One region of the Polymorphospora sp. NPDC050346 genome, then DNA from elsewhere that is predicted to be linked to it. Evidence: riboswitches for the same ligand, from Rfam matches in the RefSeq annotation. Region 1 holds a riboswitch; each other region holds the start of a gene.

Region 1 (6,121 bases):
CAGGTGGGCGACCTTCACCGCCTCGGTGGCGGTGTAGCAGCCGGCGGTGTTCGGCAGCAGCCGTACCCCGCACCGGTCGAGCAGGTCGAGCAGCCCGCCCTGCATGGTGGCGGCGGTGTCGACCCGGCGCAGCGCGAGCGTGACCAGTTCGGTGCCGGACGCCCGGATGGCCCGTTCCAGCACGTGGAGGTTCGCGGCACCGCCGGTGCCGAGGATCAGTCGCGAGGTGAAGGTCTGCCCGCCGAGTTCGAACGACGACACCGCGATCAGCCGCCCTGGGCCGCGGTCAGCACCTCGACCCGGTCACCGGGCCGCAGCGTGGTCGCCGGCCAGGCGCCCCTCGGCACCACCTCGCCGTTGACGGCCACCGCCACGCCGCGGTGCTGGGTGGTCGAGGCGGCGACGACCGCGGCGACGGTCGTACCCGGGGTGAAGGGGCGGGTGGCCCCGTTGACGGTGAGTTCGATCGGATCGTCCGGCACGGGCGTGCCTCCGCTCTCAGTTCGGCGTCGGATCGGTGGTGAAGCGGGCCGGCCCGAACGGGTCCAGCACCGGGTCGGGGACCCCGGTCGTGACGAGGTCCGCGACCAGGTCGGCGGTCAGCGGCGTCAGCACGATGCCGTGCCGGTAGTGCCCGGTGGCCACGACCACTCCCGGCCGGCCGGGCAGCGCACCGATGATCGGGGCGTTGTCCGGCGTGCCGGGCCGCCAGCCGACCCGGGTCTCGGTGAGGTGGTATTCGGCGATCTCCGGCAGCAGGTCGGTCGCGGCCCGCAGCAGATCGAGTACGGCTCCCGCCGTGACGGTGTCGTCGAGCCGTTCCTCGACGGTCGCCCCGACCACCACCTCGCCGTCGGCGCGCGGCACGAGGTAGACGTGCCGCCGGTCGGCGTAGCCCCGGATCACGTGCCGGAAGCCGGGCGCGGCACCGTCCGGCGCGCGCAGCCGCAGCACCTGGCCCTTGACCGGCCGGACCGGCACGCCGGCCAGTGCGGCGGCGCCGACGCCGTTGGCCACCACCACCGTGCCCGCGTCCACCGTGGACAGATCGGTGACCGTGGTCGGCTCGACGCGTACCCCGGCCTGCCGCGCCGCCGCCGCCAGGGCGACGACCAGGCGCCGGGGGTCGACCTGGTGGTCGTCGGGGGCGTACCCGCCACCGCGCACCCGCGGCGAGAGCCCGGGCTCGCGGGCCCGCAGCTCCGCCGGGCGCAGCACCGTGATCGGCAGCCCCAGCCCTCGCTGGTACGTCCACAGCCGCTCCGCCTCGGCCAGGTCGTCGGCGGTGAGGGCCACCACGAGGGTGCCCTCGTCGCGATAGCCGACCTCGGTGCCGGCGGCCCGCGCGAGTTCGGCGGCGAAGCCGGGCCAGCGGGCGGCGGAGGCGACCAGCAGCGAGGTCAGCTCCTCCTCGCCGAAGTACGCCTCGGCCACCGGGGCCAGCATCCCGGCCGCCACGTCCGACGCTCCCGAACCGGGGGCCGGGTCGTGGACGACCACGCTCATCCCCCGGGCGGCGCAGCGCCATGCGATGGCGAGTCCGATCGGCCCGGCGCCGACGACGGCGACGTCCGGCCTCATCGGACGGCCGTGATCGCGGCGAGCAGTTCGGCGGTGGCCCGGGCCGGGTCGGCGGCCGACGAGACGGCGCCGACGACGGCCACGCCGTACGCACCGGCCGCGACGAGTTCCGGGGCGCTGGCCGCGGTCACCCCGCCGATCGCGATGACCGGCACGTCGACCGCGCCGGCCACCGCGGCGATCCCGGCCGGCCCGATCGGGGCCGGCAGCCCGTCCTTGGTCGACGTCGGGTAGCAGGGCCCGACGCCGAGATAGGTCGCCCCGGCCGCCACCGCCGCCCGCCCCGCCTCCCCGGTACGCGCGGTGGCGCCGAGCACCGCGTCCGGGCCGAGCACCCGGCGGGCCGCGTCGACGGGCAGGTCGAGCGCGCCCACGTGACCGCCGGCGGCGCCGACCGCGAGCGCGACATGCAGCCGGTCGTTGACCAGGCAGGTCGCTCCGGCCGCCGCGCACAGGTCGGTGACCCGGCCGGCCAGGTCGTACGCCTCCCGGTCGCTCGCCAGGTCCTCGACCCGGACCTGTACGACGAGTTCGGCGCCGGCGGCGGACAGGGCGGCCCGTACGACGGCGAGCGGATCCCGGCCCGGCCGGGTGTCGGTCACGAGATGCAGTCGTCCGAAAGACGGCACAGCAGCACTCCTCCCTGCGCCGGCATTACCCGGATCAGGTTCGACGGTCGGGGGCTGCAGCCCCCCTCTCAGCCCGGTGCACCGGGCTCCCGTGGGTCACTTCCGCGACCGAGAGTACGTCTGCCGTCCGGTCCCCGTAAAGGGGGGACCAGGTCAGAGCAGGGTGGCGAGCGCCTCCCGGTCTTCGGCGGACGGCTCCCAGGCGCCGGCCCGCGCGTTGGCGCGTACCTGGTCCGGGGTGGTCGCGCCGGCGATCACGGAGGTGACCGCGGGGCGGGCGGCGAGCCCGCCGATGGCGACGTCGAGCAGGTTGCGGCCGCGCTCCGCGGCGAACTTCTCCAGTGACTCGATCAGGTCCCAGGGCGCGGCGGCCAGCCGCCTGGCCCACCGGTCCTCGGCCAGCCGGGTGCCCTGCGGCGCGCTCTCGCCGCGCCGGTACTTGCCGCTGAGCAGGCCACTGGCCAGCGGGAAGAACGGCAGCAGGCCCAGCCCGAACCGCTCGCAGGCCGGCACGACCTCGGTCTCGGCGTCCCGCTCGATGAGGTTGTAGTGGTTCTGGGCGCTGACGAACCGGGTCAGGTTCCGGGTCCGGGCGGTCCACTCGGCGTCGGCGATCTGCCAGCCGGCGAAGTTGGAGTTGCCGAGGTAACGGACCTTCCCGGCGCGGACGAGATCGTCGAGCGCCGACAGCGTCTCCTCGATCGGCGTCGCCGGATCGGGCTCGTGCATCTGGTAGAGGTCGATGTGGTCGGTGCCGAGCCGGCGCAGCGACGCCTCGACGGCCCGGACGATGTACCGGCGGGCTCCACGGGCACCCCGGTCGGCGCCGTTGGCCCCCTCCATGTTCATGCCGAACTTGGTGGCCACCACCACCTCGTCCCGGCGCCCACGCAGCGCCGCACCGAGCTGCTCCTCGGAGGCGCCGTGCGGGTTGCCGTAGATGTCGGCGGTGTCGAAGAGGTTGATCCCGGCGTCGATCGCGGCGTCCACGACCGCCTTCGTGCCGGCGGCGTCGAGCTTGCGGCCGAAATTGTTGCAGCCGATGCCGACCACGGACACCACGAGCCCGGAGTCACCCAACCGGCGGTAGCGCATCTCAGTCATGCCGCCGAGCCTATGCGGGACGGCGTCAGGCGACGTCCCAGACCGGTTCGGGCACCTCGACCACCTCGCCGTCGCCACGGAAGAGCACGAAGCGGTCGAACGACCGGCTGAACCACCGGTCGTGGGTCACCGCCACCACCGTGCCGTCGAAGGCCCGCAGCCCCTCTTCGAGTGCCTCGGCGCTGGCCAGGTCGAGGTTGTCGGTCGGCTCGTCGAGCAGCAGCAGGGTCGCCCCGGACAACTCCAGCAGCAGCACCAGGAACCGGGCCTGCTGCCCGCCGGACAGCGTGCCGAACCGCTGGTCGCCCTGGCCGGCGAGTTCGTAGCGGCCCAGCGCCGCCATCGCCGCGTGCCGGTCCATCCCGTCGCGATGGTCGTCGCCGCGCCACAACACCTCGACCAGGGTCTTCGCCATCAGTTCCGGCCGGTCGTGGGTCTGCGAGAAATGGCCGGGCCGGACCCGGGCCCCGAGCCGTACGACCCCGTCGTGGGTGACGGGTGCCAGTGTCACCCCGACGTCGACCGGCACGTTCGCCGGATCGGGGTCGGTGCCGCCGCGGGCGAGCAGCCGCAGGAAGTGCGACTTCCCGGTGCCGTTGGCGCCGAGGACCGCGACCCGGTCGCCGTACCAGATCTCCACGTCGAAGGGGTACGTCAGGCCGTCGAGTTCGAGCTGCTCGCACATGACGGCCCGCTTGCCGGTACGACCACCGGTGAGCCGCATCCGGACGGCCTGGTCCTTCGGCGGCAGCGGTGGCGGACCGGCCTCCTCGAACTTGCGCAGCCGGGTCTGCGCCGCCTGGTAGCGCGACGCCATCCCGTCGTTGTACGCGGCCTTCTGCTTGTACATCAGCATCAGCTCACGCAGCTTCTGGTGCTCCTCGTCCCACCGCCGCCGACGTTCCTCGAGCTGGTCGTGGCGGGCGACCCGGGCCTCGTGCCAGCTTGCGAACCCGCCCGGGTGGGTCCAGGCGCTGCCGCCCTCGACGGCGACGACCCGGTCGGCGGTCTGGGCCAGCAACTCCCGGTCGTGCGAGACGTAGAGCACGGACTTGGCCGACTCGCGCAGCCGCCGTTCGAGCCAGCGCTTGCCGGGTACGTCGAGGAAGTTGTCCGGCTCGTCGAGGAGCAACACCTCGTCGGTGCCGCGGAGCAGCAGTTCGAGCGCGAACCGCTTCTGCTGCCCGCCGGAGAGGGTGCGTACGGGTCGGTCCCGGACGGCGTCCCACGGCTGGTCGAGCACGATCGTGGCGACGGTGTCGAAGACCACCTCGGCCTCGTAGCCGCCGGTCTCGCCCCAGGCGGCCAGCGCGTCGGCGTACGCCATCTGCGCCTTGCCGGCCGCGTTGCTGTACTTGCCGCGGGCCTCGGCGGTGCGCAGCGCCACCTCGGTGGCGGCCACCCGCCGGCCGGCGTCCCGAAGCACCGGGGCGGCCAGCGACAGCGCCAGGTCGAGCAGTGTGGTGTCGTCGCCGATCATGCCGATGAACTGGCGCATCACGCCCAGCCCGCCGGACCGGGCGATGGCACCGGTCTGCTGCGTCAGGTCGCCGGCCACCATGCGCAGCAGCGTTGTCTTGCCGGCGCCGTTCGGGCCGACCAGGGCGACCTTGGCGCCCTCACCGACCCGGAACGACACGTCGGCGAACAGCTGGCGGCCGTCGGGCAGCGTGTGCGCGACCCCGGCGACGTCTACATAACCCACCGGGGCATCGTGCCCGAACCGACCGGTCCGGCGACAGCGGGTTTCAGCGGGTCACCCGCAGTACCCGGTAGCCCTTCTGGCTGGCGTGCCGGTCGACCCGGAAACCCTGATCGACCAGCCAGCGGTGGAGCGAGTCGCCGCCGAGGTGCCGGGCCACGACGAGCCAGCCGACCCCGTCCGGCGCGAGCCGGGGCAGCCAGCGGGTGAGCATGGCGTGCAGTTCGGCCTTGCCGATCCGGATCGGCGGGTTCGACCAGATCTGGGCGAAGACGACGTCGTCGGGTACGTCGTCGGGCGCGGCGACCCGGACCCGGTCGGCGGCGCCGATCCGGGCCGCGTTCTCGGCGGCGAGTTCCCGGGCGCGGGCGTTGACGTCGACGGCGTGGACGGTGGCGGCCGGCGCGACGGTCGCCAGCGCGCACGCGATCGGCCCGTAACCGCAGCCCAGGTCGAGCAGGTGGCCGGTGGTACCGGCCACGGGCAACTCGCCCTTGCGCAGCAGTACGGCCGTGCCGGGGTCGAGCCGCCCGGCGGAGAAGACGCCGCCGGTGGCGACCAGGGTGAGACCGTGCCCCGCCACGGTGAACTCGATGTCGCGGCGCTGATCGGGGCTGGTCGGTTCAGCGGTGAAGTAGTGGTCGCCGGTCACGTCAGGCATTCTCGCCCACGGCGTACCCGGCACCGCTCCTGGCTCCTATGGTGCGAAAAGTACTGTTCATCCAGAAGGTCCACTCTTTCGATTGACGCAAAACCTCAAGTGCGGTAAGGGATCTCCAACCTCCGTTACCCTGACCGGCATGGTGTACGGGCACCGGCCGCACCCCGACGGACGTCCATCCCCGCCGGGCCGCGACCACGCCCCACCCAGCCCCTACGCCCGGTTCAGCCGGTCACCCCAACCACCGTCCGGCCCACCCGACGAGCCGGCCGACCCACACCGCCCGGCCGCTTCCGATGGCCGCAAACCGCCCCGGCCGCACCCGCCCCCGGCCGGCACCGGCGCGATCGCGGACTACCTGCCCAGCTACCTGCCTCCCGAGCCCCCTACCTCCGGCCATCGCCGTCGCCCGGCCACCGAGCCGTACGCACCTCCGGACGACCG
Region 2 (6,121 bases), on a different contig from region 1:
GCCCTCGACGCCCCCGAGTCGCGGTGGCTCGGCCTCAACCAGGGCAACTGTGCCCTGACCACGATCCTGTACCGCCCGGATCGCCCGCCAGCACTGGTGCTCTTCAACGACATGGGGCACCTTCCCGCCGCACTACGCTGGACCGGCTTTCCACCGGACCAGCACGTCTAGCCAGCTCGACACGTCGGCAGCCGACGACCGCGCACCGGCAGGCTGCCACGGTCGGTAGGCACAACCCCTCATCCGAGCCACCGTGAACCCGTGGGGGGAAGTAACTGTGCGACCGCTGGGCGCCGGTCAGGTAGCCTGGTCGCGCGGGCTGCTAGCTCAATAGGCAGAGCTGTGGACTTTTAATCCATAGGTTCAGGGTTCGAGTCCCTGGCGGCCCACTCGGGATCCATGGCGACCGTCCGCCGGCGCCGGTCTGGAGGCTCGGATGGACGACGTCGTCGGATGTCTGGCCTGCGACCTCACCGCAGGCCGGACATCCGTACCGGGCGGTCGCATCCAGCGGACGGCGCACTGGGTGGTCGAGCACTGCGTCGGTCCGCTCGGTGTGGGCACCCTGATCGTCAAGCCGCTGCGGCACGTCGTGCAGGTCGCCGAGCTGACCGATGGCGAGAGTTCGGAACTCGGCCCACTGCTGCGGCGGATGGCCGCCGCGGTGACGGCGTTGACGAGCCCGGAGCAGGTCTACGTGTGCCTGTGGTCGCACGCCGACGGCAGGCCCGGCCACATCCACTTCGTCGTCCAGCCGGTACGGCGCGAGGACATGGACGGCCACGACCGGTTCGGGCCGGCACTGCAGATGGCGATGTTCCAGGCCGGACAGACGCCTGATCCACGAGCGGTGACGGTGTTCGTCGAACGTTTACGTGACCACCTCGCGGCGGAGCCTTCCTGACCTGGTCGGGAGCATCCGGTCGTCGGGTGTGGAGCTCGCCGACAGTACCCAGGATTCGGGAGGCGTCCAGCCGTGCAGGAACCGCGTAGGGCCCGACAGCTCGGTATCGAGATCGGTGTGCTGCCGACGGGCGCCCACAACGCCATCACCGACGTCAGCGGTGTACGGGTCGGTCACACCACGATCGTGGCCGGCGACAGCATCCGTACCGGGGTGACCGCGGTCGTACCGGAGCAGTTGTTCACCCGGGCGGCGCTGCCGGCCGGGCTGTCCGTCGGGAACGGGTACGGCAAGATCGTGGGATCGACCCAGGTAGCCGAGCTGGGCGAGATCGAGACGCCGGTGTTGCTGACCGCGACCCTGTCGACGTTCCGGGTCGCGGACGCGTTGGTGACGTACCTGCTGGGGTTGCCCGGGCGGGAGGACGCGCAGTCGGTGAACCCGGTGGTCGCCGAAACCAACGACGGCTTCCTCTCCGACATCCGGGCGCGGCCGGTGACCGAGGAACACGTGCTCGCCGCCCTGCACGGTGCCACCGGTGGGCTGCCGGGCGAGGGGTGTGTCGGCGCCGGCACCGGCACCGGCGCCCTGGGGTTCAAGGCCGGCATCGGTACGTCGTCACGGGTGGCCACGACCTCGCGCGGAGCGGCGACCGTCGGTGTCCTCGTCCAGTCGAACTTCTCCGGCGTGCTGCGGGTGTGCGGGGTGCCGGTGTCGCGCGAGCGGATGGGCGTACCGGTGGCACCGGCGATGCCAGGAGCGGCGCCTGGGGCGGCCACGGAGCATCCGGGCAACTCCTGTGTCATCGTGGTCGCGACCAACGCCCGCCTGGACGCGCGCCAGCTCGGCCGCCTCGCCCGGCGCGCCATCTTCGCGATGGGGCGGGTCGGGTCGGACTTCACCAGCGGCAGCGGGGACTACGCGCTGGCGTTCGCCACGGCCGAACCGGGCCTGCCGGTGCTGCCGGAGGCCGATGTGGATCCGTTGTTCACCGCCGTCCTCGAGGCGACCGAGGAGGCGCTGCTGAACTCGCTGTTCATGGCGACGACCACGGTCGGGTTCAACGGCCACGTCAGGTATGCCGTCCCGCACGACAGGTTGCTCGCGCTGCTCGGTGAGCGTGGTGTGGCCCGTACGGGCTAGGACCACGTCCCCTCTTGGCCGGCCCACAGGCCGGCGAAGTGGCTGATCGGGCCGTTGCCGTGGCCGACCCGGAGCGCCGCGCCGTGGGTGATGCTCTCCGTCAGCCAGCGCTTCGCCCGGTCGACGGCATGCTCCCAGCCGGGTGCCTGCGGGCGCAGGGTCGCCAGCGCCGACGACAGCGAGCAGCCGGTGCCGTGGGTGTTGGTCGTCTCGATCCGTTCACCGGGGAACTCGAAGAGGTCCCGGCCGCCGGACAGCCGCCCGCCGGCGTCGACCAGGGCGTCGGAGGCCGACCCGTCGGCGAGATGCCCGCCCTTGGCCAGGACGGTGACGCCGTACGTGGCGGACACCCGGTGCGCCTGCTCGAGTACGTCGTCCCACCGGGAGACCGCGGGCTCGTCGGCGAGGACGGCGAGTTCGGGGATGTTGGGCGTGACGAGGTCGGCGTGCCGGACGAGGTCCCGGATCGCGTCGACCGCGCGCTCGTCGAGCAGCCGGTCGCCGCTGGTGGCGACCATGACGGGGTCGAGGACCACGACCGGCGGCCGCTGCCGGCGGAGCCAGTCGGCGACCGCCTCGATGATGGTCGAGTTGGCGAGCATTCCGATCTTCACGGCGTCGATCTCGACGTCGTCGCTGACCGAGTCGAGTTGTTCGGTGAGGAACTCGACCGGCGGGATGTGCACCGACCGGACTCCCATGGTGTTCTGGGCGACCAGGGCGGTGACCACCGCCATGCCGTATCCGCCGTTGGCGGCGATGCTCTTCAGGTCCGCCTGGATTCCGGCGCCGCCGGTCGGGTCCGTACCCGCGACGGAGAGGACGCGTGGTGTCTGCCGGTGGTCGGTCGGGTCAGTCGGGTGCATGGCCGCACGCCTTCCTGAAGGGAGCGGCGGCGCACCGGGCAATGGTGGACAGGCGTGGGCTCACCCGGACATCCCTTCGCTAGTACGAACTAGATCAGGTTCGACGGGTGTGATCTCAGCCCGCTCGAAGGGCGGGCACCCCGTGTCACTGCCGACATCGTATCCAGCCCGCGGGCCGGGTACGAGCAGTGAGACCGGGTGGCCCGGCTACGGGCGTCGCGACCGGCCGGGGTAGCGGATCAGCAGGCTCGCGTGCACCTCGTCGTCGCCGACCGCGCCGTAGACGTGGGGTACGTCGGAGATCCAGGTGATGTGCTGGCCGGTGCCGGCGAGGGCGGGCGCGCCGACGGGGCCGGCCCGGAGCAGTCCACTGAAGACGGTGACGTGTTCGGCCACCCCCCGCTGGTGTGCCGGTGAGGTCTGCGGTGGTCCGGGCGGCACCCGCATCCGGTAGAGCTCGAAGGTGACGTCGCCCTCGTCGAAGACCTGGAGCAGGGTCGCCTCGACCGCCGTACCGCGGATCGTCGCGGCATCCGTGCCGGGGGCGGCGAGTACGGCCGCCAGCGGAACCCCGAGTTCGGCCGTCACCGCGTAGAGCGTCTCCAGGGTCGGGTTGCGGGTGCCGTTCTCCAGGCCGGACAGGGTCGCCTTGCCGACGCCGGCGCGTCGGGACAGGGCGGAGAGGGAGACGCCCCGGGCCTCCCGGAGTTCGCGGACCCGCCGGCCGACCTCGGCGCCCTCGCCGCCTCCGTCGACCGCCGGTCGGCGGCTTGTACGACGCGAATCCATCCGGCTATGGTGCATGACCGGAGCGTTCCGTTTGCGGAACGGCCTGGTCATGGGGAGGACCGTCGATGGAACGCCTGGCGCAACCGGTGCTGGCCGGTGTGGTGACCGCCCTCGTCGGCTTCGCCAGTTCCTTCGCGGTGGTGCTCGCCGGGCTGCGCGCCGTGGGCGCCACCGAGCGACAGGCCGCCTCCGGTCTCTTCGCCCTCTGTGTCGTGATGGGGCTGGTGGCGATCTGGCTGAGCCTGCGCCACCGGCTGCCGATCAGTGTCGCCTGGTCCACCCCGGGGGCCGCCCTGCTGGTGTCGACCGGGGCGGTCGAGGGCGGGTTCCCGGCGGCCGTGGGCGCGTTCCTGGTCTCGGCGCTGCTCATCGTGGCGGCGGGCCTGTTCCCGGCACTCGGGCGCTGGATCGCCGCCATCCCGCAGCCGATCGCCAGTGCCATGCTGGCCGGCGTACTCCTCAGCCTCTGCATCGCCCCGGTCCGGGCGCTGATCGACGTACCGCTGATGGCGGCGCCGGTGATCCTCACCTGGGCGCTGCTGACCCGGTTCGCCCGCCGGTGGGCGGTGCCCGCCGCGCTCGTCGTGGCCGTCGTCGCGATCACGGTGTCCGGCCCGCCCGGCGGCCTGACCGGGGCGGCCCTGCTGCCGGTCCTCGAGTTCACCGCGCCGACCTGGAACGTGTCCGCCCTGGTCAGCGTCGCCCTGCCGCTCTTCGTCGTCACGATGGCCTCGCAGAACGTGCCCGGCATGGCGGTCCTGTCCAACTACGGCTACCGGGCGCCGCTGCGCCCGATCCTGGTCGGCACCGGGATCGCCAGCGGCCTGACGGCGCCCGCCGGTGGTCACGTCATCAATCTCGCCGCGATCACCGCCGCCCTGGTGGCCGGCCCGGACGCCCACCCCGACCGGGACCGCCGGTGGATCGCCGCGATGACGTCGGGCGTCGGCTACGTCGTACTCGGGCTGACGGCCGGGCTGGCGACGGCGTTCGTGTTGCTCTCCCCGCCGGTGCTGGTCGAGGCGGTGGCCGGGCTCGCGCTGCTGGGTGCGTTGGCCTCCGCCCTCGCCGCGGCGGTGGCCGCGCCCGAGGGGCGGGAGGCGGCGGCGGTGACCTTCGTGGTGACCGCGTCCGGCCTGTCGGTGCTGGGGATCGGGGCGGCGTTCTGGGGGCTGGTCGCCGGTGGGTTCATGCTGTTGCTGATGCGCAGCCGCAACCGCGGCGCCGCCGAGCCGCCCGCGCCGACGCCGACCACGACGCCGGAGCGCACCGAACCGCAGCCGGTGGGCGGCGCGGGCGGGCCGGTCAGCGTCCGGACGTCAGCTGATCCGTCCTGACCTTGAGCAGTACGACGTCGCCGGTCACCTCGGCGATCTGGTCGGCCGCCACGTAGTGGTCGGGAGTGCCGTCGACGCGCAGGTAGCCGGCCCGGAGCAGGCGGGCGGCGGCATCCGGGGGCACGTCCGGCGCCGCCGGTGTCTCGACCTCGGACAGGCCCTCACCGGCGCCGTCCGGCGGCGCCTGCACCGTCACCGCGTTGGGGTCGCCGGGCCGGGACGCGGCGACCCGGCCGATCTCCGCCCCGGTCGCGTCGACGACGCGCATTCCGGACTCGACCTCGGCGAACGGCGGATCGACTGGTGGTCGCATGGCGCCTCGGTACCCCGGGCGGATGCCGCCAAACCCGGCGGCCGCGCCCACCGGGCCGTCCCGTTCACCGCGCCGTCCCGTTCACCAGGCGGTCGGGCGGGCGGAGAGTTCCCGCCAGGTGCCGGGACCGTCGAGCAGGGCGCGTACGGCGTCGAGGGCGTCGTCCTCGCTGTCGAACTCGTAGAAGCGGGGGACGCCGTCGGCGCCCCCCGCGCGCTGCTCCACGTGCCACCGGTCGCCGTCGGCGCGAAGGTAGACGTCACGCCGGGCAAGTCGTCCCCACTTGCCGTTCCACCAGTGCTTTCGCTGTTCCATGCGCGGACCCTATCGAACAGGTGTTCGACAATGGCCGGCGCCCCGGCGTCAGCGCTGGGCCGGCGGCTGCTCCCGGTTGATCAGGCGGTCGAGGGCGTCGCCGTCGCGGCCCGGCGCCCGGCCGGCGGCGACCAGGGCGTCGCGGATCTCGGTGAGGAGCTTGACCTCCTCGCTCGGCGCCGCGGGCGGCGGCTCCTCGCCCCGCTTGCGCCGCTCGGCGAGCTTGTTCATCGGCATGACCACCAGGAAGTAGAGCACCGCGGCGGTGAGGAACAGGGTGATCGCCGCGTTGATGAACGCCGGCCAGTCGAACGGGATGCCCCGGAACTCGGGCGCGGTCTGTTCCAACCCGTCCCCGCCGGTGACCAGCAGGGTGACCACCCGGATCAGTGGTTCGAGGAACGACTTCGTGAACTGCGTCACCACCGCGGTGAACGCGGCGCCGATCACGATA
Region 3 (6,121 bases), on a different contig from region 1:
TGGATCACCACGTCGCGCAGCGCCACCCGGTTGGTGGGGACCAGTCCCCCGGCCCGGCCGGCGATCTCCATGGCGAGCGCCTCGGAGTGGCCGGTGCCGAAGGCGTGCACCACCCCGTCGGCGGCCAGCGCCGCGGCGATCAGGTCGGCGGCTCCTTCGACAGCTTCGCGCTGGCCGGCGGAGACCCGGTCGATCGTCGACCGGACGACGGACAGGTAGGCATCGGCGCTGAGGGTCATCGGTCCTCCGGGTTCATCGGTTGGCGGCGATCCAGTCCACGGCGAAGTCGACGGCGGCCCGCTGGCGCATCAGCCGGCACCGGGCGGCACCGACCTCGCCGAACCGGACCGCGCCGGTCCCGTCCAGGTCGGCGCCGAGCAGTTCGAAGTCGCCCTCGTCGAGGTCGACGTCGTCCCACCAGCTCCATTCCCGGCCGCCGTCGCCGGTCAGCACGGCGGCGCCGAGGCGGTCCCGGGGCGGGTCCGGCTGCCGGTATTCGGCCAGGTGCAGCGAGGTGTTGGAGTCGTGGCCGACGCCGAGCAGCAGCACGTCGGCGTCGAGGTCGTAGAGCCGGCCCAGCGGCGAGGCGTCGCCGAGCATCCCGGCCCGCGGGTGGTCGGCGACGATGTCGCCGGCCCGGGCGCCGAGGGCCGCGAACGACACCTGCGGGTGGTCGCTGCGCCGGGCTCCCGGCGACGTACGCACCAGCTCGGCGAGCGCCCCCATCCAGCGGCTCGGCGTCACGGCCGGGTCGAAGCCCGGCATCTCGTCGCGGATGGTCGCCCACCAGTGCTCCGGTACGGGCGGGTTGCGCCAGTTCGCCGGGTCGGAGTTGTCCGGGGTGTGGGTCGGCACGACCAGGGTGCCGTCCGGGCCGAGCACGTCCCGCAGGGCCAGTACGACGATCTGCGGGCCGCCGCACACCCAGCCGAGCGGGCGCATCGAGGCGTGTACGACGAGCACCGATCCGGGCCGTACGCCGAGCCGGACGAGGTCCGCGGCGAGCATGGCGCGGGTGAGCGGGGCCGCCTGGGTGATCTCCACTCCCGCCACGGTACGTCGGCTACCCGTACTGCTGTTTCGGCGGGTCCACCTGTCGCCAGGACTCGACCTGGAGGTAGGGGATGTCCTCGCCGTTGACCGGGTCGGTCATGACACGGTCGGTGTAGCCGCCGACCACCTCGACCCAACTGTCGGCGGGCAGCCCGACCGGAACGTTGCCGCTCATCCCGAGTTTGATCGGCCGCCCGTCGGCGGCGCAGCAGGACAGGATCATCCGGGCCAGGATCGGTTCGCCGCCCGGCCCCTCGGCGAGGAAGCCGGTGAGCTGCACGGTCCGGCCGGTCAGCGAGGCGCCACCGTCGAAGATCGCCCGGGACGCGTAGTCGAGCACGCTGATCTTCGCCGGGTCGCCCTCGGGCAGCGGCGGGTAGCTGTCGGCCCGCTGGCTGGAGAGCGCGGTGCCGGCCTGGCCGGCCGCGAACGAGCCGAGCGCCGGCGGGGCGACCAGCAGCAGGCCGAGCACCGGTGCGATCAGCAGCCAGCCGACGCGTGGCTCGTGGTGTCCCTTGCCCCCGTGCTCGTGGCCGTGGTCGTCGTGCTCGTGGTCGTGCCCGGCGCCGGTGGTGCCCGGCCGGGGGCGCAGGTCGTGCAGCAGCGTCATCACCGCGACCGCGACCAGCAGGACACCGGAGGCGATCAGGAACGGCCGCAGCCCCTCCTTGACGTAGCGCAGGTACATGTCGGTGAAGCTGGCCTTGAGTACCGAGCCGCCGAGCAGCAGCAGCACCACGGCCTGGGCCCGCCGGTTCATCGCCGTCCTCCGCTCACAGCAGCACCACACCGACCCCGACGGCCACCAGTACGGCCACCACGAAGGTGGCCGGGGCGAACCGGAACGCGAACCGCCGGCCGAAGACGCCGGCCTGCATCGACACCAGCTTGAGGTCGACCATCGGGCCGACGACCAGGAAGACCAGCCGGGAGGTCAGCGAGAACTGCGACAGCGACGCGGCGACGAAGGCGTCGGCCTCCGAGCAGATCGACAGCAGCACGGCGAGCACGGCCAGCACCAGCACCGACAGCACCGGGTTGTCGGCGACCAGTTGCAGCCAGCGCTCCGGCACCAGCACGTTGATGCAGGCCGCCGCCATCGCGCCGAGCACCAGGAAGCCGCCGGCGTGCACCACGTCGTGGCGTACGGCCGCCCAGAACGCCCGGCCCTTGGACATGCCGTCGAGTTCGGGGCGGTGCGGCAGCCGGATCCAGTCGGCGCGGCCCAGCCGCAGCCACAACCAACCCATGATCATCGCGACGACGATGCTGGCCAGGCCGCGGGCGACCACCATCTCCGGGTTGCCGGGAAAGGCGACGGCGGTCGAGGCGAGCACGATCGGGTTGATCGCCGGCGCGGCGAGCAGGAACGCCAGGGCGGCGGCGGGGGTGACCCCGCGCCGGATCAGCGAGCCGGCGATCGGCACCGCGCCGCACTCGCAGCCGGGCAGGACCACGCCGGCGGCGCTGGCCACCGGTACGGCCAGGGCCGGGTGTCGCGGCAGCGCCCGGGCCCAGAACGAGCGGGGCACGAAGACCGCGATCACGGCCGAGAGCACGACGCCGAAGACCAGGAACGGCACCGCCTGCACCATGACCGAGACGAACACGGTCGTCCAGGTCTGCAGGCGCGGGCTGGAGATCGCGGTCGAGAGCGGCCCCCGGAAGACCACCAGCAGGAGCAGCAGCGCGGCGAGCACCTCGACCGAGCCGATCCGGTCGCCGAGGAGCGGGCGGCGCGGTGGTGGTCCGGGGTCGGGTGGGCCGCCGCCCGCCGGTCCGGTGCCGCTGGCGGGGCCGGCCCCCGTGGTGTCGGGGGCGGCATTGGCCGTGGTCACTGAAGGCTGGTCCCTTCACTACGGACGGTCGCGGTGGGGGCAGACCACCCTACCGCGCGACCAGGTGTCGGGGGCCACATCCGACCTCGGCGCTGTCGCGAAATCACCGTCGGTGCTAGCGTCGGCGCCACAACTTCATATCCGACAGGGGAGCGCACAGCGCTGAGAGTGCGGGACACCACCGCAGACCCTCGAACCTGATCTGGGTAATGCCAGCGCAGGGAGTTCGGTCGATTCTCCAGCCGCGCCACGACCGTCCGGTCGTGGCGTGCGTCTTGCCTGGTTCGCTCGAAGAACTGGGAGGCACAGCCATGACACAACCCACCGCCAGCCGCTGGCGTACGGTCGACATCGTCGTCGCGTCGGTGATCGCCGTCGCGTTCGGCGTCATCTTCTGGGCCTGGAACCTCGTGTGGAGCGCCACCGACCCCGCCTTCGCCTTCTTCCCGGGGGCCCAGGGCATCATCTACGGCATCTGGCTGCTGCCCGGCGTGATCGGCGGGCTGGTGATCCGCAAGCCGGGGGCGGCGTTCTACTGCGAGTTCCTCGCCGCGTTCATCTCGGTGATCCTCGGCAGCCAGTGGGGTGCCCTGGCCATCGTGCAGGGCGCCTTCCAGGGCCTCGGTGCGGAGGCCGCGTTCCTCGCGTTGCGTTACCGCTCCTTCAAGCTGCCGGTGGCCGTGGTCTCCGGCGCGCTCGCCGGCCTGGCCGCCGCGGTCTTCGACCAGATCCGCTACTACGCCGGCTACGACCTCGTCTCGTACCGGATCCCGATGTTCGTCTTCACCGTGATCAGCGCCGCCGTGATCGCCGGTGCCGGCGGCTGGGCGCTGACCCGGGCGCTGGCCCGGACCGGGGCCCTGGATCGCTTCCCGGCCGGCCGCGAGCGGACCGCCGTCTGAACCGGATGCACCGATCAAGGACCGGGTACGCGGCGGCGCCCGCGTACCCGGACTCGGCCTGGACCGGCAACGGCCCGGCGGGGCGCCGGTGAGCGCCGTCGAGCTGCGCGGCTTCGGGTGGCGGCACGCCGGCCGTAAGGCGTGGGCGGTCCGCGGCCTCGACCTGCGCGTCGAGCACGGCGAGCGGGTGCTGTTGCTCGGCCCGTCCGGGGCCGGCAAGAGCACCCTGCTCGCCGCGCTCGCCGGGCTGCTCGCCGAGGACTCCGGCGAGCAGGAGGGCACCGTCGAGATCGACGGGCTCGACCCGCGCAAGTCGCGGGAGCGGGTCGGCATCGTCTTCCAGGACCCGGAGAGCCAGCTCGTGATGGCGCGCTCCGGTGACGACGTGGCGTTCGGGCTGGAGAACCGGGGGGTGCCGGCCGGCGAGATCTGGCCCCGGGTCGACGAGGCGCTGCACCGGGTCGGCTTCCCCTACGACCGGGACCGGCCGACCGCCGCGCTGTCCGGCGGCGAACAGCAGCGGCTCGCCCTGGCCGGCGTCCTCGCCCTGCGCCCCGACCTGCTGCTGCTCGACGAACCGACGGCCAACCTCGACCCGGCCGGCGCGGCGCTGGTGCGCGACGCGCTCGATCGGGCGGTCGGCCGGGACACCACGATGGTCCTGGTCGAGCACCGGGTGGCCGACGCGCTGCCGCTGGTCGACCGGGTGGTGGTGCTGGCGCCGGCCGGCGGCGTGACCGCCGACGGCGCACCGGATCAGATCTTCGCCAGCCACGGCGACACGCTGGCCGACGGCGGCGTGTGGGTGCCCGGCCGGCAGGTCCCGGCCCGCCGGGCCACGACGGCACCGGGCGACGTGCTGCTCACCGCCGAGGCGGCCGGCCTGCCGCCGCGCCTGGCACCGACCGACCTGGCCGTACGCGCCGGCGAGGCGGTCGCCGTACTCGGGCCGAACGGGGCCGGCAAGTCGACGCTGGCGCTGCTGCTCGGCGGGCTGCTCCGGCCGGGCACCGGGCAGGTGGTGGCGACGCCGGCCCTGGCCGGTGCCGACCACCGCCGGCCGCCGCACCGCTGGCGGGCACCGGCGCTGACCCGCCGGATCGGGTCGGTCTTCCAGGACCCGGAGCACCAGTTCGTCACCGGCACGGTCTTCGACGAACTGGCGCTCGGCCCGCGCCGCACCGGCGCCGCTCCCGCCACCGTCAAGTCCACCGTGGACACTCTGCTGGCCCGGCTGCGGCTGGACCGGCTCGCCGGCGCCAACCCGTACACGCTCTCCGGTGGCGAGGCGCGGCGGCTGAGCGTGGCGACCGCGCTGGCCACCGCACCACGCCTGCTGGTGCTCGACGAGCCGACGTTCGGCCAGGACCGGCGTACCTGGATCGAACTGGTCGATCTGCTCGCCGGCCTGCGCGACGCGGGGCACGGCGTCGTCGCGGTCACCCACGACGCCGACTTCGTCGCCGCGCTCGCCGACCGGACCGTCCAGGTGGCCCCGGCGGTGCGGCGGTGACGGTGCCCGGCGGGCCGGTCGCCCGGTCGGACGCGCCGCTGGCCCGGCGCAACCCGGTCGCCAAGCTCGCCGCCGCACTGGTCTTCTCGGTGCCGCTGATCGCGACCCTCGACCCGGTCGCCCCGGCCGTCGCCATCGCCGTCGAACTGGCCGTGCTGCCGCTCTTCGGCGTCCGCTACGGCCTGCTGCTGCGCCGGGCCTGGCCGTTGCTGGTCGGCGCGCTGGGCATCACGGCGACGCTGACCGTCTTCGCCGCCGAGCGCACCGGCACCCTGCTCTTCGCGGCCGGGCCGGTGGTGATCACCACCGGCGTCCTCGCCACCGCGCTCGGCCTGTCCCTGCGGATGGTCGCCGTCGCGCTGCCCGGCGTGTTCGTCTTCGCCACCACCGACCCGACCGACCTCGCCGACGCCCTGGTGCAGAACGCGAAGGCGCCGGCCCGGTTCGCGATCGGCGCGCTGGCCGCGTTCCGGCTGATGCCGCTGCTGGCGCAGGAGTGGCAGATGTTGTCGATGGCCCGCCGGGCGCGCGGCGTCGACGCCGGCCGCAACCCGGTGGCCCGGCTGCGGCTGTTCGCGTCGACGGCGTTCGCGCTGCTGGTCGGCGCGATCCGGCGGGGCACCCGGCTGGCGACCGCGATGGACGCCCGGGGCTTCGACTCGACGACCCCGCGTACGACCGCCCGCCGCCAGCGGTTCACGGCGGCCGACGCCGCCCTCGTGGCCGGCGCGGCGACGCTGGCCGCCGCCGCGCTGGCGACCAGCCTCCTGCTCGGTACGTTCCGCCCCGTGATCTCCTGATCCCCGTGATCAGGG

The links. Region 1 has a riboswitch for thiamine pyrophosphate ahead of thiE (thiamine phosphate synthase). Riboswitches for the same ligand answer to the same signal wherever they lie in the genome.
Region 2: it holds a riboswitch for thiamine pyrophosphate, as region 1 does, so the genes downstream of both, thiD (bifunctional hydroxymethylpyrimidine kinase/phosphomethylpyrimidine kinase) here and thiE (thiamine phosphate synthase) in region 1, are expected to answer to the same signal.
Region 3: it holds a riboswitch for thiamine pyrophosphate, as region 1 does, so the genes downstream of both, AB0I42_RS30585 (ECF transporter S component) here and thiE (thiamine phosphate synthase) in region 1, are expected to answer to the same signal.

What each region holds. Positions count from the first base shown of each region.
Region 1 covers NZ_JBFAKM010000002.1:404,809-410,929, forward strand. Annotated here, with positions in the region: gene AB0I42_RS04350 (thiazole synthase) at 1-267, opposite strand, end outside; gene thiS (sulfur carrier protein ThiS) at 267-467, opposite strand; gene thiO (glycine oxidase ThiO) at 499-1,581, opposite strand; gene thiE (thiamine phosphate synthase) at 1,578-2,210, opposite strand; TPP riboswitch at 2,205-2,312, opposite strand; gene AB0I42_RS04370 (aldo/keto reductase) at 2,364-3,305, opposite strand; gene AB0I42_RS04375 (ATP-binding cassette domain-containing protein) at 3,340-5,019, opposite strand; gene AB0I42_RS04380 (methyltransferase) at 5,063-5,668, opposite strand.
Region 2 covers NZ_JBFAKM010000027.1:583-6,703, forward strand. Annotated here, with positions in the region: gene AB0I42_RS24850 (histidine phosphatase family protein) at 1-171, shown strand, start outside; tRNA gene AB0I42_RS24855 (tRNA-Lys) at 317-389, shown strand; gene AB0I42_RS24860 (hypothetical protein) at 437-904, shown strand; gene AB0I42_RS24865 (P1 family peptidase) at 977-2,047, shown strand; gene thiD (bifunctional hydroxymethylpyrimidine kinase/phosphomethylpyrimidine kinase) at 2,044-2,913, opposite strand; TPP riboswitch at 2,968-3,066, opposite strand; gene AB0I42_RS24875 (XRE family transcriptional regulator) at 3,121-3,702, opposite strand; gene AB0I42_RS24880 (benzoate/H(+) symporter BenE family transporter) at 3,768-5,039, shown strand; gene AB0I42_RS24885 (hypothetical protein) at 5,008-5,352, opposite strand; gene AB0I42_RS24890 (hypothetical protein) at 5,434-5,667, opposite strand; gene mscL (large conductance mechanosensitive channel protein MscL) at 5,716-6,121, opposite strand, start outside.
Region 3 covers NZ_JBFAKM010000040.1:34,980-41,100, reverse strand. Annotated here, with positions in the region: gene AB0I42_RS30605 (SIS domain-containing protein) at 1-239, opposite strand, end outside; gene AB0I42_RS30600 (AAC(3) family N-acetyltransferase) at 253-1,044, opposite strand; gene AB0I42_RS30595 (TIGR03943 family protein) at 1,064-1,813, opposite strand; gene AB0I42_RS30590 (permease) at 1,827-2,768, opposite strand; TPP riboswitch at 3,028-3,133, shown strand; gene AB0I42_RS30585 (ECF transporter S component) at 3,203-3,793, shown strand; gene AB0I42_RS30580 (ABC transporter ATP-binding protein) at 3,882-5,306, shown strand; gene AB0I42_RS30575 (energy-coupling factor transporter transmembrane component T) at 5,309-6,106, shown strand.